DNA from 3 places in the Streptomyces sp. NPDC046203 genome. Region 2 is predicted to be linked to each of the others. Evidence: riboswitches for the same ligand, from Rfam matches in the RefSeq annotation. Region 2 holds a riboswitch; each other region holds the start of a gene.

Region 1 (4,204 bases), on a different contig from region 2:
GCGGTAGATCTCCGCGCCGTCCTTCTCGTACTCGAACATCGTGGGGCTCTCGCTCATCTCGTGGGGGTCGGGGAAGCCGCGCGGGCGGTGGGGGCGGGTGGGGCGGTACGCGCGGTGGCGACCGCGCCGGGCAGGGCGGTACGGGGGGTGGGGGCGCCGTCCACCAGGTACGCGCCGCCCTCGGTGGTCGCGGTCCCGGTCTCGGCCCGGGCCCCGGCCTCAGTCCCAGCCCCGGTCGCGAGGACGTCGACCCAGGTGCCGTGCGGGTGACCGCAGCGCCGGGCGCAGCCGGCGACGTGCACGGGCAGCGCGCCGGCGGGTACGGCGAGGGCGCGGGCGGCGTCCGCCCGTACGTCCGCCAGGGACTTGGCGCAGCCGGGCAGACCGGTGCAGGCGGTGACTCCGGCGCCGGGGGCGTCGGGGCGGGTGATCAGGCCGGCCGAGGCGAGGTGGTCGAGGCGCGCGAGCAGTTCGGGCGTGCGCTCGGGAGCGGGCTCCGCCCCCTGCTCCCGCGTCACAACGACGGCCCCGCGCCACGGCGTCAGCCGTACCTCCGCCGCGGGCAGCAGCGCCCGCAACTGCGCGGCGGTCAGCCGCCCGAGGGGGGCGAGGACGGACACGGCGCGCGGGCCGAGCGGGCCGGGTGCGGGCGGGGGACCGGAGGGCAGCGGGGGCGGTACGGGTACGGGCTGCCCGCCCGTACCGCTCAGGTCGACGGCCTCGGCCGCCCCGGCCGGCAACTCGCCGACCCGCCACGCCCCGGTACCGGCCGTCTCGGCGGCGTCGAGGAAGGCGAGGGCGGCGGCGAGCGCGACCCGGGGCGCGTGGCCGGCGGCGATCCGCCGCACCTGGCCGCCGACCCGGAGCAGGGCGGACGCGCCGCCCGGTTCTGCGATCAAGGTCACATCGCCGCCGAGCCCGGCGACATCGCCGCGTCCGTCGTCCAGGACGAACAGGAAACGTCCCGAGAGGGCGGCCGCGCGGGGCTCCGCGCACAGCAGTCCGTCCAGTTCACGGGCCCAGGCGTGCACGTCGGCACGGCCGGTTCCGTCGAGTCCGGCGGCCGGTGAGGCGACGATGTTGCGGACCCGTTCGTGGGTCGGCGAGGGGAGCAGTCCGCCGCGTCCGAGGCGGTCGGCGAGGGTGGTCGCCGAGCCGTCCGACAGGCCGCGCAGCTCCACGTTGCCGCGCGAGGTGATGCTGACGGCGCCGTCCCCGAGGGACTCGGAAACGGAAGCCAACAGCTCGATCTGATCTTGCGTCAACTTGCCTGCGGGCAAGCGCAGTCGGGCGAGGGAACCATCGGCGGCGGCATGCAACCGGAGCGCCCCGGGGCACGCGTCGCCACGGTCCCGTATGGGAGGTTCGCCCGGTTCGGGCGAGGTGTCGGGAGTGGGCGGCATGGCGGCGAGCATACCTATGCGCGATGGCCCGGCAACCGGGGGTGACGGACCGCCCCTCCCGCTCCGCCGACCACTCGTTCTAGGATGCAGACCGGCATGGGGTCCCAGGACCCCGGGGAGGAAGCCCGGTGAGATTCCGGCGCGGTCCCGCCACTGTGAGCCGGCCCCGAGCCTCGGGTGTCCGGTGAGTCAGGAACTCCCGCCATCCAACGACCACCCGGGGCGCGGATACCCCGAGGAAGGGCCGAGCCTCGCCATGCTCGTTCTGCTGTCGCATTCCGACACCGACCTGCTCAGCGCCCGTGCGGCGAACGCCGCCGCGCCCGCCGCGCCCGCGTCCCCGTCCGCCGCCACCCCGGCCGCCGGCCCCGACCCGGCCACCGCCACGGAACCCACCACCCCGGCCACCGCCACCACCGAAACCGCCGCCGCCGACACCTCGGCCACCCCCCTGACGTACCGCTTCGCCAACCCCTCCCGCCTCCCGCTCGCCGACCTCCCGGCGCTCCTCGACGGCGCCACGCTGGTCGTCGTCCGCCTCCTCGGCGGGGTGCGCTCCTGGCAGGAGGGCCTGGACACGGTCCTCGCCAGCGGCCTCCCGGTGGTCGTGCTCAGCGGCGAACAGGCCCCGGACGCCCAGCTCATGGCCGCGTCCACGGTCCCGATCGGCGTCGCCACCGAGGCCCACGCGTATCTCGCGCACGGCGGCCCCGGCAACCTCGCCCAACTGGCCCGGTTCCTCTCCGACACGGTCCTGCTCACCGGCCACGGCTTCGAGGCCCCGGCCCCGGCGCCCGCCTGGGGCCCCCTCGACCGCACCCCCCGCACACCCCTGCCCGAGCTGGTCGGCACAGCCCCCGCCATCGCGGTGCTCTACTACCGCGCCCACCACATGAGCGGCAACACCGCCTTCGTCGGCGCTCTTTGCGACGCGATCGAGGACGCGGGCGGCCGGGCGGTCCCGCTGTACGTGGCCTCCCTGCGCGCCCCCGAGCCCGAACTCCTCGCGGCGCTCGGCGACGTCGACGCGATCGTCACCACGGTCCTCGCGGCGGGCGGCACCCGGCCCGCCGAGGCGCAGGCCGGCGGGGACGAGGAGGCGTGGGACGCGGGCGCGCTCGCCGCGCTCGACGTACCGGTCCTCCAGGCGCTGTGCCTGACCGGCTCCCGGGCGTCCTGGGCGGAGAACGACGAGGGTCTGTCGCCGCTGGACGCAGCGAGCCAGGTCGCCGTCCCGGAGTTCGACGGCCGGCTGATCACCGTCCCGTTCTCCTTCAAGGAGATCGACGAGGACGGTCTGCCCGCGTACGTGGCGGACGCCGAACGCGCCGCCCGGGTCGCGGGGATCGCCGTCCGGCACGCCCGGCTGCGGCACATCCCGAACGCGGAGAAGAGGGTGGCCCTGGTTCTCTCCGCGTACCCGACCAAGCACTCCCGGATCGGCAACGCGGTCGGCCTCGACACCCCCGCCTCGGCCGTCGCGCTGCTGCGCCGGCTGATCGCCGAGGGGTACGACTTCGGGCCCGCCGAGAACATCCCGGGTCTGATCTCCGGCGACGGCGACGAGCTGATCCGCGCGCTGATCGACGCGGGCGGCCACGACCAGGACTGGCTGACCGAGGAGCAGTTGGCCGCGAACCCGGTGCGGATCCCGGCCGCCGACTACCGGCGCTGGTACGCGGCGCTGCCCGCCGAGCTGCGCGCCGGGGTCGAGGAGCACTGGGGCCCGGCGCCCGGCGCGATGTTCCTGGACCGGTCCCGGGCGGCCCAGGGTGGCGACCCCGACGGCGACATCGTGCTCGCCGCGCTGCGGCGCGGGAATCTGCTGGTCCTCATCCAGCCGCCGCGCGGCTTCGGCGAGAACCCGATCGCGATCTATCACGACCCGGATCTGCCGCCCTCGCACCACTATCTCGCCGCCTACCGCTGGATCGCGGCGCGCGCCGACGACGGCGGCTTCGGCGCCGACGCGATGATCCACCTCGGCAAGCACGGCAACCTGGAGTGGCTGCCCGGCAAGAACGCGGGCCTGTCCGCCGCCTGCGGGCCGGACGCGGCGCTCGGCGATCTGCCGCTCGTCTACCCGTTCCTCGTCAACGACCCCGGCGAGGGGACGCAGGCCAAGCGCCGTGCGCACGCCACCCTCGTGGACCATCTCGTGCCGCCGATGGCCCGCGCCGACAGCTACGGCGACATCGCCCGGCTTGAGCAACTCCTCGACGAGTACGCCCAGATCAGCAGCATGGACCCGGCGAAGCTGCCCGCGATCCGGGCCCAGATCTGGACGCTGATCCAGGCCGCGAAGCTCGACCACGACCTGGGCCTCGCCGACCGCCCGGACGACGACGGCTTCGACGACTTCCTGTTGCACGTCGACGGCTGGCTGTGCGAGGTGAAGGACGCGCAGATCCGCGACGGACTGCACGTCCTCGGCGGGGCGCCGGCCGGGCCGGAGCGGGTCAACCTGGTGCTGTCCATTCTGCGGGCCCGCCAGATCTGGGGCGGTACGCAGGCCCTGCCCGGACTGCGCGAGGCGCTCGGCCTGGACGAGTCGGCGACCGACCGGACCCGCACCGACGCCATCGAAGAGCGGGCCCGGCGGGTGGTCGAGGCCATGGAGGCGGCCGGCTGGTCGGTGGACGCGATCGAGGGCGCGATCGAGGACGCGGCCCGACTCGGCCTGGACGACGGCCAGTTGATGGAGGAGGAACGAGAGGGGCGCCTGGAGCAGGTGACGGCGGTACTGCGTTTCGCCTGTGAGCAAGTCGTGCCCCGGCTCGCCGCCACCACCGACGAACTCG
Region 2 (4,204 bases):
CCGGCGAGGCGGGCCAGTGGACGTACGCCACGCTGGCCCTCGGCTCGGCGCTCGCGCTGTTCATGTACCCGCACTCGATCACCGCGACGCTCTCCTCCAAGAGCCGGAACGTGATCCGCCGCAACACCACCATCCTGCCGCTGTACTCGCTGATGCTGGGCCTGCTCGCGCTGCTCGGCTTCATGGCGATCGCCGCCGGGGTGAAGGTGAGCAACGGTCAGCTCGCCATCCCGCAGCTCTTCGAGGACATGTTCCCGGACTGGTTCGCGGGCGTGGCCTTCGCCGCGATCGGCATCGGCGCGCTCGTGCCGGCCGCGATCATGTCGATCGCCGCGGCCAACCTCTTCACCCGCAACATCTACAAGGACTTCATCAAGCCGAACGCGACCGCCGAGCAGGAGACCAAGGTCTCCAAGCTGGTCTCGCTCCTGGTGAAGGTCGGCGCCCTGGTCTTCGTCCTCACCATGGACAAGACCGTCGCCATCAACTTCCAGCTGCTGGGCGGCATCTGGATCCTGCAGACCTTCCCGGCCCTGGTCGGCGGTCTGTTCACCCGCTGGTTCCACCGCTGGGCGCTGCTCGTCGGCTGGGGCGTCGGCATGATCTACGGCACGGCCGCGGCGTACGGGGTGGCGAGCCCCACGCAGAAGCACTTCGGCGGCTCGTCGGCGGAGATCCCGGGCATCGGCGAGATCGGCTACATCGGTCTCACCGCCTTCACGCTGAACGTGATCGTCACCGTCGTCCTCACCCTGGTGCTGCGCGCCGTCGGGACGCCGGACGGGGTCGACGAGACCTCGCCGGAGGACTACACGGCGGACGCCGGCGACAAGGGTGTCGTCACCGAGCTGCCGAAGGTCGGCGCCGGGCACTGACGCCTGGGCCGACCGCGCCGACGACAGCGACAGCGACAGCGACACGGAGCACGTCCGGGGCCGCCGGGCCTTCCCTCGGGAAAGCCCGGCGGCCCCGCCCGTTCTCCCGCGAGTATGAACGGATGAACTCCCGTACGTTTTTGACCACCCGTCCGCTGCTTCTGCCCTTGGCCCTACCCCTGGCCCTGGCCCTCACCGGCTGCGGCAACGTGATCGCCGGCGCTCCCTCCCAGGCCGAACTGGAGGAGCGCGCCCACTACGCCCAGATCTCCCTGGACCATGTGTACGTCACGGAGATCGAGGGCTTCACCCTCGCCCACCAGTCGGTCGGTGGCCTGGGCGACGACGGCTTCCAGGCCGCGTACGTCGCCCAGGACGGCACCCGGGTCACCCTCGGCGCCGACCGCGGCACCTTCACCGACCAGGACTGCGCCGCCTCCCCGAAGTCCGCCCCCTGCACGCCGGAGAAGCCCGGCTGGTACCGCACGTCCGACGGGCAGCACACGTACATCCGCGTCGAGGACGGCGTACGGATCACCCTCGACGCCCCGCTCACCGTCGGCAAGGACCGGCTGCGCGCCGCCGCCGAACGGGCGCACCGGGCCGACGCCCGCGAACTCGACGACGTGCTGCCCGAGAAGCCCGCGGGCGGCGGAGCACCCGTACAGCGCGGCGATCTGCCCGCGGAGGGCGACGGCGCTCCCGACAACAGCGTGGGGGTCGGCGGCTGACCTCGACGGGGTGGGAGCGCGTGGCCGAAATTCTCCCGCGCCGGCCGCCCGCCCCCGACAGACTGGCCCCCATGGATTTCACGATCAGAACAGCGCGCCCCGAGGACTACGAGCGCCTCGGCGAGATCACCGTACGGGCTTAGGCCGTGTCTTCAAACTGCCGTCTGCCGTGCGACGCCTGGCACGCACGCTCGCTGCGTTGTCGGATCACCCAAGTACATCCAGTACGAGGGCGAACCTCCGCCTTGCGATCGCACGCACCAGACGCCGCACGGCCCGGCCTGCGGCCGGACGACGGCACTTTGAAGACACGGCCTACCGCGACGACGGCTTCCTGGCGTTCGGCGAGGCCGACGGCTATACGGACCTGCTGCGCGACGTGGCCGGGCGCGCCGCCGAGGCGGAGGTGCTCGTCGCGGTCGACGCGGCGGAGACGGTCCTCGGCGGGGTGACCTTCACCACCGGGGGCGAGAAGTGGGCGGACACCGCCCGCGCGGACGAGGCCGAATTCCGGATGCTGGCCGTCGACCACGCGGCCCGCGGCCGGGGCGTCGGCGAGGCGCTGGTGCGGGCGTGCGTGGACCGCGCGCGGGCCGTCCCCGGCTGCGCGCGGATCGTCCTGTCCACCCAGCGGACCATGACCGGAGCGCACCGGGTCTACGCCCGGCTCGGCTTCGTCCGGGCCCCCGAGCGGGACTGGCAGCCCGTTCCCGGGGTGGACTTCACCCTGCTCTCCTACGGTCTGGAGCTGCGGGACACGGTCTGAGGCCTGACGCCGGGACACAACATGTGGGGGGTGCCGCAAGCGGCGCCCCCCACATGTATGCTCGTCCTCGCTGTCGTCGCAGGGGAATCCGGTGGAAATCCGGAACTGTCCCGCAACGGTATGGTTCGCGCTCTTTCGCGCGGCCGGAGTCCGAAGACCTGTGGACAGCGCACCCGGTCCGTCCGTTCCGGGTGCCACAGACGTCCGGGCCTCGCGGAGTGGGCCGGTGGACGCGGCGCGCCGCGCGTATCCCGGCCCCCGCTCGTCCCCGTATCCCCCGTGCAGGCCACGAGCCGAGCGAGGGAGAGCCTCCCAGTGACCATCGCGCCCGCCGATCCGGCTTCGGCTGTATCTTCCGAGGAGATCGCGGCCCCGAGCGACGGCCCCGGAACCGCACTGCTGCGGATCCTGACCGACCTCACCGCCGACCTCCCCGACACCGACCCCGGCCGGGTCGCCGCCGCCGCGCTGCGCGGCCGGCACCCCGGCTCGGACACGGCGGAGCTGCGCGAACTCGCCACCGAGGCGGCGGCCGGCCTGATCGCCGAGGACCCCGCGTACTCGCGGCTCGCCGCCCGGCTGCTCACGCTGACGATCGCCGAGGAGGCGGCCGGACAGGGCGCGGTCTCCTTCTCCGAGTCCGTCGCCACCGGTCACCGCGAGGGCCTGATCGCGGAGCGGACCGCGGAATTCGCGGCCCTGCACGCCGACCGGCTGGACAGCGCGATCGACCCGGCCGGCGACGACCGCTTCGGCTACTTCGGGCTGCGCACCCTGTACTCCCGCTACCTGCTGCGCCACCCGATCACCCGCAAGGTGATCGAGACGCCGCAGCACTTCATGCTGCGGGTCGCCGCCGGTCTCGCCGAGGACGACAGCGTGCGCGCGCTGGACGAGGTCACGGCGCTGTACGGGCTGATGAGCCGGCTCGACTACCTGCCGTCCTCCCCCACGCTCTTCAACTCCGGCACCCGCCACCCGCAGATGTCGTCCTGCTACCTCCTCGACTCCCCGAAGGACGAGCTGGACTCCATCTACGACCGCTACCACCAGGTCGCGCGCCTGTCGAAGCACGCGGGCGGCATCGGTCTCGCGTACTCCCGCATCCGCGCCCGCGGCTCGCTGATCCGCGGCACCAACGGCCACTCCAACGGCATCGTCCCGTTCCTGAAGACGCTGGACGCCTCCGTCGCCGCGGTGAACCAGGGCGGCCGGCGCAAGGGCGCCGCCGCGGTCTACCTGGAGACCTGGCACGCGGACATCGAGGAGTTCCTGGAGCTGCGCGACAACACGGGCGAGGACGCCCGGCGCACCCACAACCTCAACCTGGCGCACTGGATCCCCGACGAGTTCATGCGCCGGGTGAACGCGGACGCCGACTGGTCGCTGTTCTCCCCGGCCGACGTGCCCGAGCTGGTCGACCTGTACGGCGCGGAGTTCGACGCCGCGTACGTCGCGGCCGAGGCGAAGGGTCTGGCCCGCAAGACCATGCCGGCCCGCGAGCTGTACGGCCGGATGATGCGCACCCTCGCGCAGACCGGCAACGGCTGGATGACCTTCAAGGACGCCTCCAACCGGACCGCGAACCAGACCGCCGAGCCCGGCTCGGTCGTCCACTCCTCGAACCTCTGCACCGAGATCATCGAGGTCACGGACGACGGCGAGACCGCCGTGTGCAACCTCGGCTCGGTCAACCTGGGCGCCTTCGTCGACACGGCCTCCGGCGAGCTGGACTGGGAGCGTCTCGACGCGACCGTCCGTACCGCCGTCACCTTCCTCGACCGGGTCGTCGACATCAACTTCTACCCGACCGAGCAGGCCGGCCGCTCCAA
Region 3 (4,204 bases), on a different contig from region 2:
CGAGTACCTGGGGCACGACGCGGACGTGACTCGGCGCTTCCAGCGCACCCTGAACGCGGCGAGCATGTTCTTCCACCAGGTGCCCGAGGTCTTCGACTTCTCCGGCAAGAAGGTCGTGGACGTGGGCGGCGGGGGCGGGCACCTGCTCGCCACGGTCCTCGGCGCCACCCCGGACGCCCGGGGCATCCTCTTCGATCGCGAGCACATGATGGCCAAGGCGCGCGAGCACCTGTCCGCCACCGTCGGCCTGGACCGCACCGAACTGGTCGCGGGCGACATGTTCGAGGGCGTTCCGGAGGGCGGGGACGTCTACGTCCTCTGCCGGGTGCTGGCCGGCTGGGACGACGAGGCCGTCGTCGGCGTCTTCGAGAGCTGCCGCCGCGCCATGGCCGACTCCTCGTCGCGGCTGCTGCTCCTCGACCGTTTCGTCGAGGACGAGAACTCCACCGTGCTGCCCGCGCTGTGGGACATGCACCTCCTGATGACGACGGGCGGCGCGCACCGCACCGTCGAGCGGATCACCCGGCTGCTCGACCGGGCGGGCCTCGACGTCGTCGGCCGCGCGGAGCTGCCGATGGAGAACACCGCTCTGGTCGCCGCGCCGCGTCCCTGACGCCAGGCGTCCTCCCGTCCCCAGGCGTCGTCCCCGGACGGACCGGTGAACGGACCGGTGAACGGGTCGGTGGACGGACCGGCGAACGGACTCGGCGAAGACCTCGCGGGTCCGTCCGGTCCCGCGGGCCCGGCGGTCCGCGGGCCCGTCCGGTGACGACGCATCCGCCCGGCGAGCGGTCGGCTCATCCGGCGAGCCCCTCCCCAGCACCCCATCCAGCCGGCACCCGGACGACGGGAGCCGGCGCGACGGAACGAACGGACCTCATGGACACCTACGAGTACGTGGTCGCCGACGTCTTCACGGCCACCCCGCTGGAAGGAAACCCGACCGCGGTCCTCCTGGACGCGTCCGGCCTCTCCGCCGAGCGCATGCAGCGGATCGCGCAGGAGACGCACCTGTCGGAGACCGTCTTCGTCCTCCCCGCGGAGGACGACGGCGATGTGAGGGTCCGCATCTTCACGCCGGTGAACGAGCTTCCGTTCGCCGGGCATCCCACCCTGGGCACGGCCGTGGTGCTCGGCGAATGGCACGCGGCGAGGGAACTGCGGATGGAGACCGCCATGGGCACCGTGGCGTTCGAGCTGGAGCGGGACGGCGAGGGCCGGACCGTCGCGGCGGGCATGTGGCAGCCCGTGCCGACATGGGAGCCGTACGACCGGGCGGAGGAACTGCTCACGGCCCTCGCCCCGGTGGCCACCGGCAGCACGCTGCCGATCGAGGTCTACCGCAACGGACCCCGGCACGTGTTCGTCGGACTCGACAGCGTGGCGGCCCTCTCCGCCCTGGAACCGGACCAGCGGATCCTCGCGCGACTTCCCGACATGGCCGCCAACTGCTTCACGGGCGCGGGCACCCACTGGAGGCTGCGCATGTTCTCCCCCGCCTACGGCGTGGTGGAGGACGCGGCCACCGGCTCGGCCGCCGGCTCGCTCGCGGTGCACCTGGCCCGGCACGGACTGATCCCCTTCGGAGAGTGGATCGAGATCCGCCAGGGCGTCGAGATGGGCCGTCCTTCGACGATGCGCGCCCGGGTCACGGGGACCGCGGAGCGGATCGAATCGGTGCGGGTGGCGGGGGAGGCCGTGGTCGTGGCCCGGGGGACGCTGTACGTGTAGCGGCCGCCGGCGCCGGCAGGCGTGGCAGCCGTACGGGGGAGGGTGGGCGAAGCCCCCCGAGACGCGGGGCCGGGACGCGTGTGCGCGCCCCGGCCCCGCCGGCGTCCCTCAGGTCATGCCCGAAGGTGCCGGGAACCGGTGCGGGGAACCGGTCAGGACAGGCCGGGGTTGGTCATGTCGAGCGCGGGCACGGGGCGGGGCGTTCCGTCGGCGTCGATCGCGACGAAGGTCAGGAACGCCGTGGCGACCTCGGTGGCGGGGGTGGAGTTGTTCCACCGTTCGGCCGTGACCCGTACCCCGACCGTCATGGAGGTCCGCCCGACCCGTTCGAGTCCCGCCTCCACGCTGAGCAGGTCGCCCGCCCGTACCGGGGTGAGGAAGGTCATACGGTCGACCGAGACGGTGACGGCCGGCCCGTCGGCGTGCCGGCCGGCGGCGGCCGCGGCGGCGTCGTCGATGAGCTTCATCATCACTCCGCCGTGGATGGTGCCGTACAGATTGGTGTCGTGGTCGCTCATGATGTGGGCGAGGACCACCCGGGAATCGTCCGGGGTCTTGGTCGGGCGGGCAGGACTGGTGACGGGGGATTCGGCCACGTCAACTCTCCTTCGCGAGTCGCGGCAGGGCTTCTCCGCGCACCCCAGGGGCCGGTGCGCGGGCAGCGGGCAGGTCTTCGGACTCGCGGGCGCGTTCCCCGGCTCTCGCCGGCGGACTCCTACTGGCCGTCGCTTCCCAGGCCCTCGTGTGTGCCGGGCCCAGTGCGTATGACGGCGGTCGTTCCCGCTCACCGCTGCGGGGCAGTCCCGGATTCACACCGGGTTCCCTCTTACGACGCTCCCGTCCGGGGGACGGGGCGAACCAGCTGCCCTGCCAGCGTACGGCAGCGAGCCCGCGCCCTGCTCCCGTCGCGGAACCGGGGTGCTCCGGGGCCGTGACCCCGAGCCGCGCGCCGACCGCCCCGACCGCGGTGACCACCCGCCCGCTCGTCCGCTCGCCCACCCTCCCGCTCATCAGCCGGCGAACCGAGCGCTCTCTACACTCCCCGGATGATCAGTGACGGATTCCAGCTCACGGTTCTGGGCAGCGCCACGCCCTACGCGACCGAGGACAACCCGTGCTCCGGCTATCTCCTGACCGGCGCCGGTGCCCGGGTCTGGGTGGACGCGGGCAGCGGGACGCTGGCGCGGCTGCAGCGGTACGCCCGGCTCGACGAGGTGGACGCGATCTGGATCTCGCATCTGCACGCCGACCACACCGCGGATCTGCTCACCGCGTATTACGCGGCGCTCTTCGCGGACATCCGGCTTGCCGCGCCCATCCCCCTCTACGGGCCGCCGGGCATCGCCGACCGGCTGGCCCACTTCCTCACCAACGGCCCGACGCGCAGCCCGGTCGAGGCCGCCTTCGCCGTCCAGGAGTTGTACGACGGACACGAGGTGCGCATCGGTGAACTCGCCCTGACCAGCCGGGCGGTGGAGCACGGTATGCCGGCCTTCGCCCTGCGTGCCGAGGCCGGGGGCCGCTCGCTCGTTTACTCCGGGGACACGGCGCCCTGCGCGAACCTCACGGAGCTGGCCGAGGAGTGCGACACCCTGCTGTGCGAAGCCGAGAGCAACCAGGCGCCGGCCGAGGGCGAGCAGGTGCACCACACGCCCGAGGACGCCGCCGACACGGCCACCGCGGCTCGGGCGGGCCGGCTGATCGTCACCCATGTCGGCCGTTTCCTGACACCGGAGCAGGCGGTGGCACGCGCCGAGGCCCGGTTCGATGGTCCCGTCGACCATGCCGAGCCCGGTGAGGTCTTCTCGAACCACCGCTCCCGAGGCCGTTCGACGCGCTCCGGTCAGCCGACGCGCCCCTGGGGCGTGCCACCGGGCGGACGCCGGGCGTCGAACGGCGAGGGGTAGCCGGGCGGATGCGCCGCCTGTTGCAGGTCTCAACAGGCCGTCCCCTCACGCGAGATGAGGATCAGGGAAGTTCCAGCTCGCCCAGTCCCATCGTGCGCAGCGCGTGGTTGGCCATCTCCAGATGGCCGGCCCCGTTCGGGTGTGCCGCCTCGTCCAACCAGGCCATCGGGTCCTCCGTTCCGTGGTGCGCGATCCAGTACGCCTCGTGGTCGACGAGCAACGCACCGGACTCGGCGGCCAGTTCACGAACCACCTGGCAGTACGCGGGCATGGCCGCACGCCGCGCGCGACCCGAGAAGCCGACCACGAGCGGGGTGTGCAGCACGATCTGCGTTCCCCCGGCGGTGCGGGCACGCTCGACGATCGCGCGCATCGCGTCACGGAAGGCGGGCAGCCCGGCCTCGCCGGCGAGGCAGTCGTTCGTGCCGAGTGAGACGGACAGTACGTCGGGCCGGAACCGGCCGATCAGCCACTCGTAGGACGCGAGCACGTCGACGGCGGTCCAGCCGGAGACGCCGGAGTTGACCAGGACGTCGGTGGTCCGGCCCAGTTGCCATCCGACTCGT

The links. A riboswitch is a leader RNA that binds a small molecule or an ion and turns the genes downstream of it on or off. The one in region 2 is predicted to bind cobalamin.
Region 1: it holds a riboswitch for cobalamin, as region 2 does, so the genes downstream of both, cobN (cobaltochelatase subunit CobN) here and ABZ990_RS15330 (ribonucleoside-diphosphate reductase subunit alpha) in region 2, are expected to answer to the same signal.
Region 3: it holds a riboswitch for cobalamin, as region 2 does, so the genes downstream of both, ABZ990_RS02320 (acyl-CoA thioesterase) here and ABZ990_RS15330 (ribonucleoside-diphosphate reductase subunit alpha) in region 2, are expected to answer to the same signal.

The regions. Positions count from the first base shown of each region.
Region 1 covers NZ_JBEYZX010000010.1:117,050-121,253, forward strand. Annotated here, with positions in the region: gene ABZ990_RS11575 (precorrin-8X methylmutase) at 1-57, opposite strand, end outside; gene ABZ990_RS11580 (cobalamin biosynthesis protein CobG) at 54-1,415, opposite strand; cobalamin riboswitch at 1,485-1,621, shown strand; gene cobN (cobaltochelatase subunit CobN) at 1,660-4,204, shown strand, end outside.
Region 2 covers NZ_JBEYZX010000016.1:71,196-75,399, reverse strand. Annotated here, with positions in the region: gene mctP (monocarboxylate uptake permease MctP) at 1-875, shown strand, start outside; gene ABZ990_RS15345 (hypothetical protein) at 1,043-1,606, shown strand; gene ABZ990_RS15340 (hypothetical protein) at 1,627-1,749, shown strand; gene ABZ990_RS15335 (GNAT family N-acetyltransferase) at 1,806-2,372, shown strand; cobalamin riboswitch at 2,421-2,553, shown strand; gene ABZ990_RS15330 (ribonucleoside-diphosphate reductase subunit alpha) at 2,688-4,204, shown strand, end outside.
Region 3 covers NZ_JBEYZX010000002.1:124,267-128,470, forward strand. Annotated here, with positions in the region: gene ABZ990_RS02310 (methyltransferase) at 1-613, shown strand, start outside; gene ABZ990_RS02315 (PhzF family phenazine biosynthesis isomerase) at 880-1,731, shown strand; gene ABZ990_RS02320 (acyl-CoA thioesterase) at 1,884-2,327, opposite strand; cobalamin riboswitch at 2,378-2,609, opposite strand; gene ABZ990_RS02325 (MBL fold metallo-hydrolase) at 2,778-3,638, shown strand; gene ABZ990_RS02330 (SGNH/GDSL hydrolase family protein) at 3,700-4,204, opposite strand, start outside.